Regions from separate parts of the Rhodococcus baikonurensis genome, predicted to be linked through region 3. Evidence: riboswitches for the same ligand, from Rfam matches in the RefSeq annotation. Region 3 holds a riboswitch; each other region holds the start of a gene.
What was found. Region 3 has a riboswitch for S-adenosylmethionine ahead of ABWI03_RS14690 (bifunctional o-acetylhomoserine/o-acetylserine sulfhydrylase). Riboswitches for the same ligand answer to the same signal wherever they lie in the genome.

Region 1: linked by a shared signal. The riboswitch ahead of ABWI03_RS23220 (LLM class flavin-dependent oxidoreductase) and the one ahead of ABWI03_RS14690 (bifunctional o-acetylhomoserine/o-acetylserine sulfhydrylase) in region 3 are both predicted to bind S-adenosylmethionine.
Region 2: linked by a shared signal. The riboswitch ahead of ABWI03_RS26150 (aminotransferase class V-fold PLP-dependent enzyme) and the one ahead of ABWI03_RS14690 (bifunctional o-acetylhomoserine/o-acetylserine sulfhydrylase) in region 3 are both predicted to bind S-adenosylmethionine.

Annotation. Positions count from the first base shown of each region.
Region 1 is NZ_JBEUOQ010000011.1:9,002-12,271, reverse strand. Features, by position in the region: gene ABWI03_RS23225 (NtaA/DmoA family FMN-dependent monooxygenase) at 1-202, opposite strand, end outside; gene ABWI03_RS23220 (LLM class flavin-dependent oxidoreductase) at 223-1,569, opposite strand; SAM riboswitch class IV at 1,552-1,665, opposite strand; gene ABWI03_RS23215 (phosphodiesterase) at 1,744-2,649, opposite strand; gene ABWI03_RS23210 (dicarboxylate/amino acid:cation symporter) at 2,989-3,270, shown strand, end outside.
Region 2 is NZ_JBEUOQ010000014.1:26,906-30,175, forward strand. Features, by position in the region: gene ABWI03_RS26145 (PucR family transcriptional regulator) at 1-1,295, shown strand, start outside; SAM riboswitch class IV at 1,356-1,470, shown strand; gene ABWI03_RS26150 (aminotransferase class V-fold PLP-dependent enzyme) at 1,524-2,849, shown strand; gene ABWI03_RS26155 (LLM class oxidoreductase) at 3,060-3,270, shown strand, end outside.
Region 3 is NZ_JBEUOQ010000005.1:280,293-283,562, reverse strand. Features, by position in the region: gene metX (homoserine O-acetyltransferase MetX) at 1-272, opposite strand, end outside; gene ABWI03_RS14690 (bifunctional o-acetylhomoserine/o-acetylserine sulfhydrylase) at 269-1,594, opposite strand; SAM riboswitch class IV at 1,738-1,878, opposite strand; gene ABWI03_RS14685 (NADP-dependent isocitrate dehydrogenase) at 2,184-3,270, shown strand, end outside.

The DNA.
Region 1 (3,270 bases), on a different contig from region 3:
TCTGTCCCGCACGTTCACGAAGGGCGAGACCTTCGGCGAGGAAGAAGAAGTCGAACTTCCCACGCTCGGCGGTTCGAGCAGTGTGTTCGAAGGAATCGAACTCGATCTGGCTGCCCGCCTGCGGATCCCACCATGCAGTGTGATGGTTGACGCCGCCGAGGTAGGCGCCGAGGATGACCTGCTTACGCTTCTGAGAACTCATGAAAATGTATTCCTCGTCTGTCAGGCGGCCGGAGTACCGGCGGCGTAGCGGTTGGGAACGTCGATGGGTAGACCAAGTAGTCCGCGAAGATTCGTCTGCGGATACTCGGTACGGAATGCGCTGCGCCGCTGCAATTCAGGCACCAGCTCACCTGCGATCGCGTCGAGGTCGTCCACGAGGACGCCCGGCCGCAACCGGAAGCCGCCGATTCCCAACTGCTGCCACCGGAGCAGGAGATCCGCCAACTCAGCAGCGGATCCGGTGAAGGTCAGTGCGTCCGAACGGTATTCGGCGCCGGCCTGCGCGTCGAGGCGAGCGAGTCGTTCCTTCCCTGTTTCTTCGGTCGTATCGAAGAAGACGACGATGTCGGTGAAGACCCGAAGCGCTTCGCCGGTGCGCTGCACGTGTTCTTCGGCGGCTCGCACTTCACCCAGGATTGCCGTGACCTGCTCGTCGTCGAACGGCGTCACGAACACCAGGTCGGCCGTCCGCGCCGCCAGCTCGTATGCGACCCGCTGATGAGCCAATGCGGTGACGACGGGATGGCCCTGCGGCGGGCGCGGTGTAACCGACGGTCCACGAACCGAGAGGTACTTTCCTTCGAAGTCGATGTAGTGCAGCTTGTCCCGGTCGAGGAATCGACGCTGTTCGACATCGCGGATCTCGGCGTCGTCCTCCCAACTGTCCCAGAGTCTCCGGACGACGTCAGCTGCCTCCGCAGCTTCGTCGAACAGGTCGCGCACGAAGTCCGGGAGGACGCCGGAAACGATCGACTGACGGTCGGCATCGGTGAGGGCCGGGATGTCGCGACGCCCGAACTGTGCTGCCTCGGGTTCCGACACCGACACCTTCACCTGCCACCCGGCGCGACCACGCGAGGTGTAATCCAGCGTGGCAACGGCTTTGGACACGTGGAACGGCTCGGTGTGAATGGTGGTGATGGTCGGGATCAAGCCGATGTTGCTCGTGATCGGTGCCAGGCGGGCGGCCACGAGATGCGCATCGAGCCGAGCACGTACCCGATCAACCGCGTCGTCGACGGGTTCGAGTGGGTTGGCCGGCACCGAGAGACTGTCCTCGATGGTGACGAAATCGAGCAGACCGCGCTCGGCGGTCGTCACCACGTCGGTCCAATACGACGCGCTGAACAGTTCACTCGGGCGCGAGTGTGGCTCTCGCCAGGCTGCAGGGTGCCAACCGGCACCGTCCAGCGCTACGGCGAGATGCAACGGAGCAAGATGAGAGGAGGGGGTGGAGGTCATCGGCGCATACTCCTGTTCGAGAACTACTCGGGAGCGCACAGTGCCGACCGCAGAAACCGTCAGCACCTGGCTGACGGTTCTCGTGGCGACTGCCGCTTGCGACACGCACCGCGCGTGTCGCCAGGTGTGATTCCGGGGCACCCCATCGGCATGAAGGGTTGCCGTCCAGCTAGCCGGTCCTTGTTGCTGGAGCTCTGCACCTACCTCGACGGTAGTGAGTACGCGACCGCCCGGCAATCGCCCAGAACTGCGCGGGGGTGCCGGAAACCGCCTGCCACCTCAGACGATCGAGCGGCCTGCCTTTTCGCTCTCGCGGATTCGAATACCGGCAGCGCCGAGCCTGCGGGCACCCTCGGCCGCGTCGACGGGCTCACCGACCGTCACGTGCGCACCGAGTGGAACGACCGAATGAACGATTGTCTCGTCGTACACGTGCACCAGGTTGCACCCCTGAGCCCCGTCACGACCACGCTGCCCACCGACTTCCACGTTCAAGTCCTGGGTGTAACACGTCGACGACGCCACGGATACCGGAATGCCGGCAAACGTCGCCGTCGTCGAATAGTGCAGGTGCCCGGCAAGAATCGCTCGGACGTCGCTGCCACGCAATACGTCTGACAACCGGGACTGATCGCGCAACTCCACCAGAACGGCGAGATCCTGAATGCACGGAACCGGCGGATGATGCAGCGCCAGAATTGTTCCGTCGGGCGCCGACACCGCCAATTCTGCTCGTAGCCAATCCAATTGACGATCCGTGATCTCACCGTAGTGATGACCGGGAACCGACGAATCCAGGGTGATCACCCGCAGTCCGTCAAGGTCGTAGACGTTGTCGACGGGATGATCGGTGGCGTCCTCGCCCAACAGCAACGATCTGAACGTAGGGCGGTCGTCGTGATTGCCCATCGCCCAGACGACCTGCGCATCGATCTCGGCCGCCACAGGTTCCACGATGGCTTTCAATTCCGCGTATGCGTCGGGGTGCCCCTGGTCGGTCAGGTCGCCGGTGAATATCAGTGCGTCCGGGCGTGCGCCCGAGGCCACGATCCCGCTGAGCACTTCGCGCAATCTCGTCGACGCATCCACGGCGTCGTACAACTCCCCCTGAGCCACCAGATGCGTGTCACTGAGGTGCACCAGGAAATGCTTCGGACGCGGGTACTCGGCATTCCGAACGCTCATCGGTCTCTCGCTTCCGCTTGCCGACGCGTAGGCGCCGGTGCGGCACCTACTGATCGTCGAGACTAGTCAACCGACCAACAGTGACTGATCGGGGCACGCCCGACGAACACGAAGCGAACTCCCGCGACCACCCTCGGGATCGAGTAGTTGAAGCTGCGAGTAGTGTGTGGACAGTGTTGTTCCTGACCAGTCGGCGTTACGTCGACCTTCGCCTGCAGGCGAGCGCAATGTGTCCGCGCTCGCTCTGACCTGACGCGTACCAGGAAACATTTCTTCGAATCTGCCCGGCCTCTGGTGCCGCGCTGCGTTTCGCTCCCATGATTTTCGAAAGGCATAGTCATGCCCAGCTCCACCTCCACCGGCGTGCCGGAAAAGTCCACGTCCCGTTTTCCGTCCTGGGCGACGGCATTCGGACCGCAGATCGTCGCGGGTCTCGTACTCGGTGTCATCATCGGTCTCGTCGCCCGGGCAATGCCTGACGCAGCCGACGGCAACGTCAACTGGTTGGTCGGCACCGTACAGACCATCGGTTCTAGTTACGTCAAGCTGCTCACCGTTGCGGTGATCCCGCTGGTGTTCACCGCCATCGTCAGCTCGATCGCCAACCTCCGCCAGGTCGCC
Region 2 (3,270 bases), on a different contig from region 3:
AGGTAGTCGCTGTTCACAGCACTGCGGCCGGGGATGTGAGTCTCTCGTTGCTCGCGGATCGGCTCGGGCTGGTGGTGCTCGGGGTCTCCGACCCTTGGCAGTTCAGCGTGGATCTTCGTGATCTTCTCTCGAATTCGCGTGCGGTGATGGCTGACGCAGTACTGCGGGCGACACACGCGGGCCAACGAGCCGGCGGAAGCGTCGAGAATCTTCTGTCGGTGTTACTGAACACCTTTCAGCGTTCGTTCATTCTCCTGGACTCGTCCGGACGTCCGCTGACGGGCGCTGAGCTCTTGTCAGAGGCTGATCGAGCAGGCGCGGGTACTTTGTCGGGTCGTGGGGCACCGACCACCGTCGAGTTGGACTCCGGTGGGGTCCTGATCGCGTGCCCGGTGATGTCCGGCGCGGCCAGAGAGCCCTGGCTGGCTGTACTGCTTCCGGTGCGACAGAGCGTCGAAGAGGCCTCTCTCTCAGTGGTTCTCGACGTTGCCTCGTTGGCTGTCGGGCACCGCCTGGCCGTTGCACGCATGGTCGACGAGCGTGAAGCGCGCCGGCGCAGCGCGTTGCTCGGTGAACTGATCGACACGTCCGCAGACGCCACACCCGGACTGCTCCGGCGCGCACTCGACGCGGGTTGGGTGCTGGACGGATGGCACATCGGCATCAAAGTCCTGGCGGTGGGTGAGGTCGACCTGGTCGCCAGGCGCAGTGAAGTTGCAGACGCCCTCGCCGCCGAGGGGATCGACGCCACTGTCGTCGAACAGGCTGACGGCTGGGCGGCGTGGACGACTCTGCCAGGTGAGCCGCGTCCGGAGGCGATCACCAGGATTGCCGAGAGTATTCGTGCAGGTCAAGCCCGATTGGGGCCCACCATGGAGACATGGGTGGGAGTGGGACGCGCGCACGATGGGCCAGCCGGAATCGGAGCGTCTCTGTCGGAGGCGGGGGATGCCTCTCGGCTCGCCGGTTCCCGGTCGCAAACGGGCCGATTCCTGCACGTGGACCGGCTGGGGTTGGCGCAGTTGCTACTGGCGTGGACGCGAACCGACACGTTTCAGCCCGCGGCCGCGGCACTGCTCGCGCCGCTACGAGATGCGAGTGGGGAGTTGCTGGAGACGCTCTCGACGTACCTCGACGAAGAATCGTCTCTGGCTCATACCGCCACTCGAATGGGCTTGCACCGCAACACCGTATCGAGTCGTATCGATCGAATTCAGCGACTTCTCTCGGTGGATCTGGCCGATCCGGAAACCAGGCTTGCGCTCCACCTCGCCTGTCGGACGATCGCGCCGTGACGACGGTCTTCCCAGCTTCGTCTTGACAAGCACGGGAGGTTCCTGCCATCCTCGTTGCCAGGTCACGAGTACCAGTGTTCAGCCCCGGCTTGCTGGTCGGCAACCCTCCTCCGCGGTGGGGTGCTCCGGGTGACGACCCGGCTGCGTTCGAAAACGAATGCGGCAAGCGCGGACTCTTCCGGGGCCATCTCCCGACGAACGAGTCCTTGAACGTGAGGATTGTCTTCGATGACTGCTGTATTGAGTGCCGACACCTGCTGCACCGCTCCGATCGCCAAGGTTTCGGGTGCCGACCTGCAGGTTCCGCTGGTTCAGGGCGGCGAATGCTCCTACGCCAACTTCGACTACGCCGCGAGCGCGCCGGCATTGGCCCAGGTCACCGACCGTATCGCCGAGTTGTTGCCGACGTACGCCAGTGTTCACCGCGGTGCCGGCTACGCGTCCCGGATCTCCACGCTCACCTACGAGAACGCTCGTGAATCCGTTGCCCGTTTCGTGAACTGTGCCGACGATCAGGTCGTCGTCTTCACGCGGAACACCACTGATTCGCTGAACTTGCTGGCCCAGTGCGTCCCCGGCAGCACCGTTGTCCTCGACGTCGAGCATCACGCAAACCTGTTGCCGTGGAACGACGCTCGTATCGTCACCGCTGCAGACACCATCGAAGAGACGATCGAGCGGCTGATCGGTGAACTGTGCACCAAGCCTGCTGCGCTGCTCGCAATCACCGGCGCCTCCAACGTGACCGGCGAGATCCTGCCGATTGCACGCTTGGCCGACATCGCGCACCGTTGCGGCGCACGTATTCTCGTCGACGCTGCTCAGTTGGCTCCCCACCGTCGCATCGACCTGCAGGAATGCGGCGTCGACTACGCGGCGTTCTCGGGCCACAAGCTCTACGCGCCGTTCGGCGCCGGCGTACTGGTCGGACGCCGTGACTGGCTCGACGAAGCTCAGCCGTACCTCGCCGGCGGAGGCGCCGTGCGTGAGGTGACCGTCGAGTCCACCGAATGGGCTTGCGCGCCTGCACGTCATGAGGCCGGTTCCCCCAACGTGCTCGGTGCGGCAGCAATCGCGACCGCATGCGAAACCCTGCACGCCCTGGACTTCGACGTCATCGCCGAGCATGAGAAGGCACTCACCGCACAGCTCACCTACGGATTATCCGCCATCGAGGGAGTCTCGTTGGTGCGACTGTGGAACGACGCACCGGACGCCGTCGGAATCGTCACCTTCACCGTCGACGGATTCGAAGCCGGCGAGATCGCCGCATTCCTGTCCGCAGAACACGGCATCGGAGTTCGCGACGGTCGCTTCTGCGCACACCCGGTTCTCGCGCGCCTCGGTCTCTCCGGCGGCGCCGTCCGCGCCAGCCTCGGGCTCGGTAGCAGTTCGGACGACGTGACGCGCTTGGTCGACGCCGTGAACATCCTGGTTTCGAATCAGCGTGATTGGAAGTACGCGAAGACGGCCGGAGCGTGGAACCCCGTGCCCGAGACCCGCCCCTTCCTCGGAGCTGCCGACGACAACGCCGGCGCAGCCGAGTGCGTCTGAGCTGAGCTCGGTCCCCGAAAACTCGAATGGACAACTAGCATGGCAGCCATGGCACCAGCGGATTTTCCCGCCACCCCTTCGAGAGTGAGCATCACTCTCGGTCAGTGGTGCCGTCGTCATGTCGATCTGTGCCGTACCTCGTCAGGAATGTGTTCGAGCTGACGATTCGTCTCGCTCATCCCACACTTTTCTGATTTTCGGAGGTCGCACATGTCTTCACTCGCTTCGCATTCTCTGCACGTGGCGGTCGAGTTGACCGGATCCGGTCACCATCCGGCCGCTGAGGGCGCACCAGGAAACCTGCCGATCATCGGCGGCGACTACTGGGTTGACCTCACCGAGAGCGACAGGGCTCTCGATTTGGCTTCATTCCCTACCAATGTGGTTCGGATTCGCGCTGCGGATCTGCGTGAGGCGCAGC
Region 3 (3,270 bases):
TCGCCGGCGCCGACCATTCCGTTCCACCAGCCGGGGGAGGGCTGATTTGCGGAGATCGGTCCGGTGACGTGTGAGTCTCCGGTCAGTGCGTGCTCGACGAGTACGACGTTGTCGCGGTTCGGGGACAGCTCACCCCACCGCTGAACGGCGAGCGAAACCGATGGGAGTACCGCGCCGCTCTCGAGTTCCAAGGCACCGATGTCGACGAACCCCACCTGGCCGTCGGGCGGGGGGAGGAGGTCGATCCTGGGCTCCAATTCGTTCACGGTCACGAGTTTGCCACCGCAGCCAGGCCGACGGTGAGATCGGCGAGGATGTCGTCGATTCCTTCGATTCCGACCGCGAGGCGGACGAGCCCGGGTGTGACACCGGAGGCTAGCTGCTCTTCGGGGGTGAGCTGCGAATGCGTCGTCGAGGCAGGGTGGATGACGAGTGAGCGAACGTCACCGATGTTGGCGACGTGGCTGTGCAGCGTCAGGGCGTTGACGAACGTCTTGCCCGCATCGATACCGCCGGGCAGTTCGAAGGTGACGATGGCGCCGGTTCCCTTGGGCGTCAGCTGCTTTCCGCGTTCGAACCATGGTGAGGACGGGAGTCCCGCGTAGGAAACGGAGGCCACCTCGCCGTGGCCGTCGAGGAATTCGGCGACCTTTTGTGCATTGGACACGTGACGCTCGATGCGCAGGCTCAAGGTTTCGATGCCCTGCGCGATGAGGAACGCGTTGAAGGGCGCCACGGCGGAGCCGAGATCACGCAGCAGCTGGACGCGCGCCTTGAGTGCAAATGCCGGCGCGCCGAGGTCTGCGAAGGTGACGCCGTGGTAGCTGGGATCAGGCGTCGTGAAGTTCGTGTGGCGACCCTGCGTCCAGTCGAAGGTGCCACCGTCGACGATGACGCCGGCGATTGCTGTGCCGTGTCCGCCAAGGTATTTGGTGGCGGAGTGAACGACGATGTCGGCGCCGTGCTCGAGTGGGCGGAGCAGGTACGGCGTCGCAACGGTGTTGTCCACGATCAACGGGAGACCGTTCTCGTGGGCCAACGACGAGATTCCTGGGAGATCGAGGATGTGGTTCTTGGGATTGGCGATCGTCTCGCCGTAGAAGGCCTTCGTGTTCGGGCGAATGGCGTCGCGCCATTGCTCGAGATCGTCGGGATCCTCGACGAACGTGACTTCGATGCCCAGCTTGCGAAGCGTGTAATGCAGGAGGTTGTACGTGCCGCCGTACAGGTACGGGCTGGAGACGATGTGGTCGCCGGCCTCGGCAATGTTGAGGATCGCGATGGTCTCGGCAGCCTGACCCGAGGACAGCAGGAGTGCGGCGACTCCGCCTTCGAGGGCGGCGATGCGCTGCTCGACGGCGTCCTGTGTGGGATTCATGATCCGCGTGTAGATGTTGCCCGGCTCGGCGAGGCCGAACAGTGCCGCAGCGTGATCGGTGCTGTCGAAGACGTAGCTGGTGGTCTGGTAGATCGGCAGAGCGCGCGCATTGGTGGCGGTGTCCGCTGTTTGCCCGGCGTGCACCTGCTTTGTCTCGAACGACCAGTTGGCGGTCGGATCAGAAGTTGCTGCGGCGTCGGCTGTGTTGTCGGTCATGATTTGTTCACTCCAGTGGTCTGACGGATAGATGTCGGACGGGGGCGAAGGATCGCCGCCCCGTGCTGGGGTCTATCTACAAGTGCGACACATACTGAGTTACCTCCGTGGGGCTCGGCCCGGTCTGGGGTCCGTCCCTGTCGGACCCGCGCTTGTCACCCGAATTGCGGTGGAACTGCGTGAGCAGATCCACGTCGGGAAACCTGGTCATCACCCGGGGCACCCCACCGCGGTTGGAGGGTTGCCGTCCAGCGAGCCGGGGCTTGACGCTGGCACTCATGACCAAGTCGGATTCTACCGGGAAGTGAGCGCAGTCCTGACACGGGGCGAAATGTGAGCCGCGACCGCACGCGAGACAGAGCGACGCAGCCCACTAGCAGGCAAAAGTTACTCGCGAGTAGAGACCGGTGGGTGGACCTGCCGGTTGCAGCCTCACGGGTTAGCAGTACGCTTGTCTTGTTTGGGACTCATCTCCCGAGATCAGTCCACACCGTCTAGGTTTGATAATCGAACCGTTCGCGGACCCACTCACAAAGTGTGACCGCAACCGTGTAACCAGGGAAACTTCCTAGGAGGACGCGAAGCACCCATGTCCAAAATCAAGGTTGAGGGCACCGTCGTCGAACTCGACGGCGATGAGATGACGCGCATTATCTGGCAGTTCATCAAAGACAAGTTGATCCATCCGTATCTCGATGTGAACCTCGAGTACTACGACCTCGGTATCGAGTACCGCGACGAGACCGACGACCAGGTCACCATCGACGCAGCGCACGCGATCCAGAAGCACGGCGTCGGCGTCAAATGCGCCACGATCACGCCGGACGAGGCACGTGTCGAGGAATTCGGTCTCAAGAAGATGTGGCGTTCCCCGAACGGAACGATCCGCAACATTCTCGGCGGCACGATCTTCCGCGCACCGATCATCATCTCCAACGTTCCGCGACTCGTTCCGGGCTGGACCAAGCCGATCATCATCGGCCGTCACGCATTCGGCGACCAGTACCGCGCCACAGACTTCAAGGTCCCCGGCCCCGGCAAGGTGATGATCACCTACACGCCTGAGGACGGCAGCGCACCGATCGAGCACGAACTGGTCAACTTCCCCGAAGAGGGCGGCGTCGTCCAGGGGCAGTACAACTTCACCACGTCCATCCGTGACTTCGCTCGCGCGTCGCTCACCTACGGACTGCAGCAGAACTACCCGGTGTACCTGTCCACCAAGAACACCATTCTCAAGGCGTACGACGGTGCCTTCAAGGACATCTTCCAGCACGTCTACGAGACCGAGTTCAAGGCTGAGTTCGATGCCGCAGGTCTGACCTACGAGCACCGCCTCATCGACGACATGGTCGCTTCCGCACTCAAGTGGGAGGGCGGCTACGTCTGGGCATGCAAGAACTACGACGGCGACGTCCAGTCCGACACCGTGGCCCAGGGCTTCGGCTCGCTCGGCCTCATGACGTCGGTTCTGCTGACACCGGACGGAAAGACCTGTGAGGCAGAGGCTGCTCACGGCACCGTGACGCGTCACTACCGTCAGCACCAGCAGGGCAAGCCCACCTCGACCAACCCGATCGCGTCCATCTTCGCGTGGACCCGCGGGCTCGAGCATCGTGGCAAGCTCGACAGCACCCCTGAGGTCATCGGCTTCGCGCAGGCGCTCGAAGACGTTG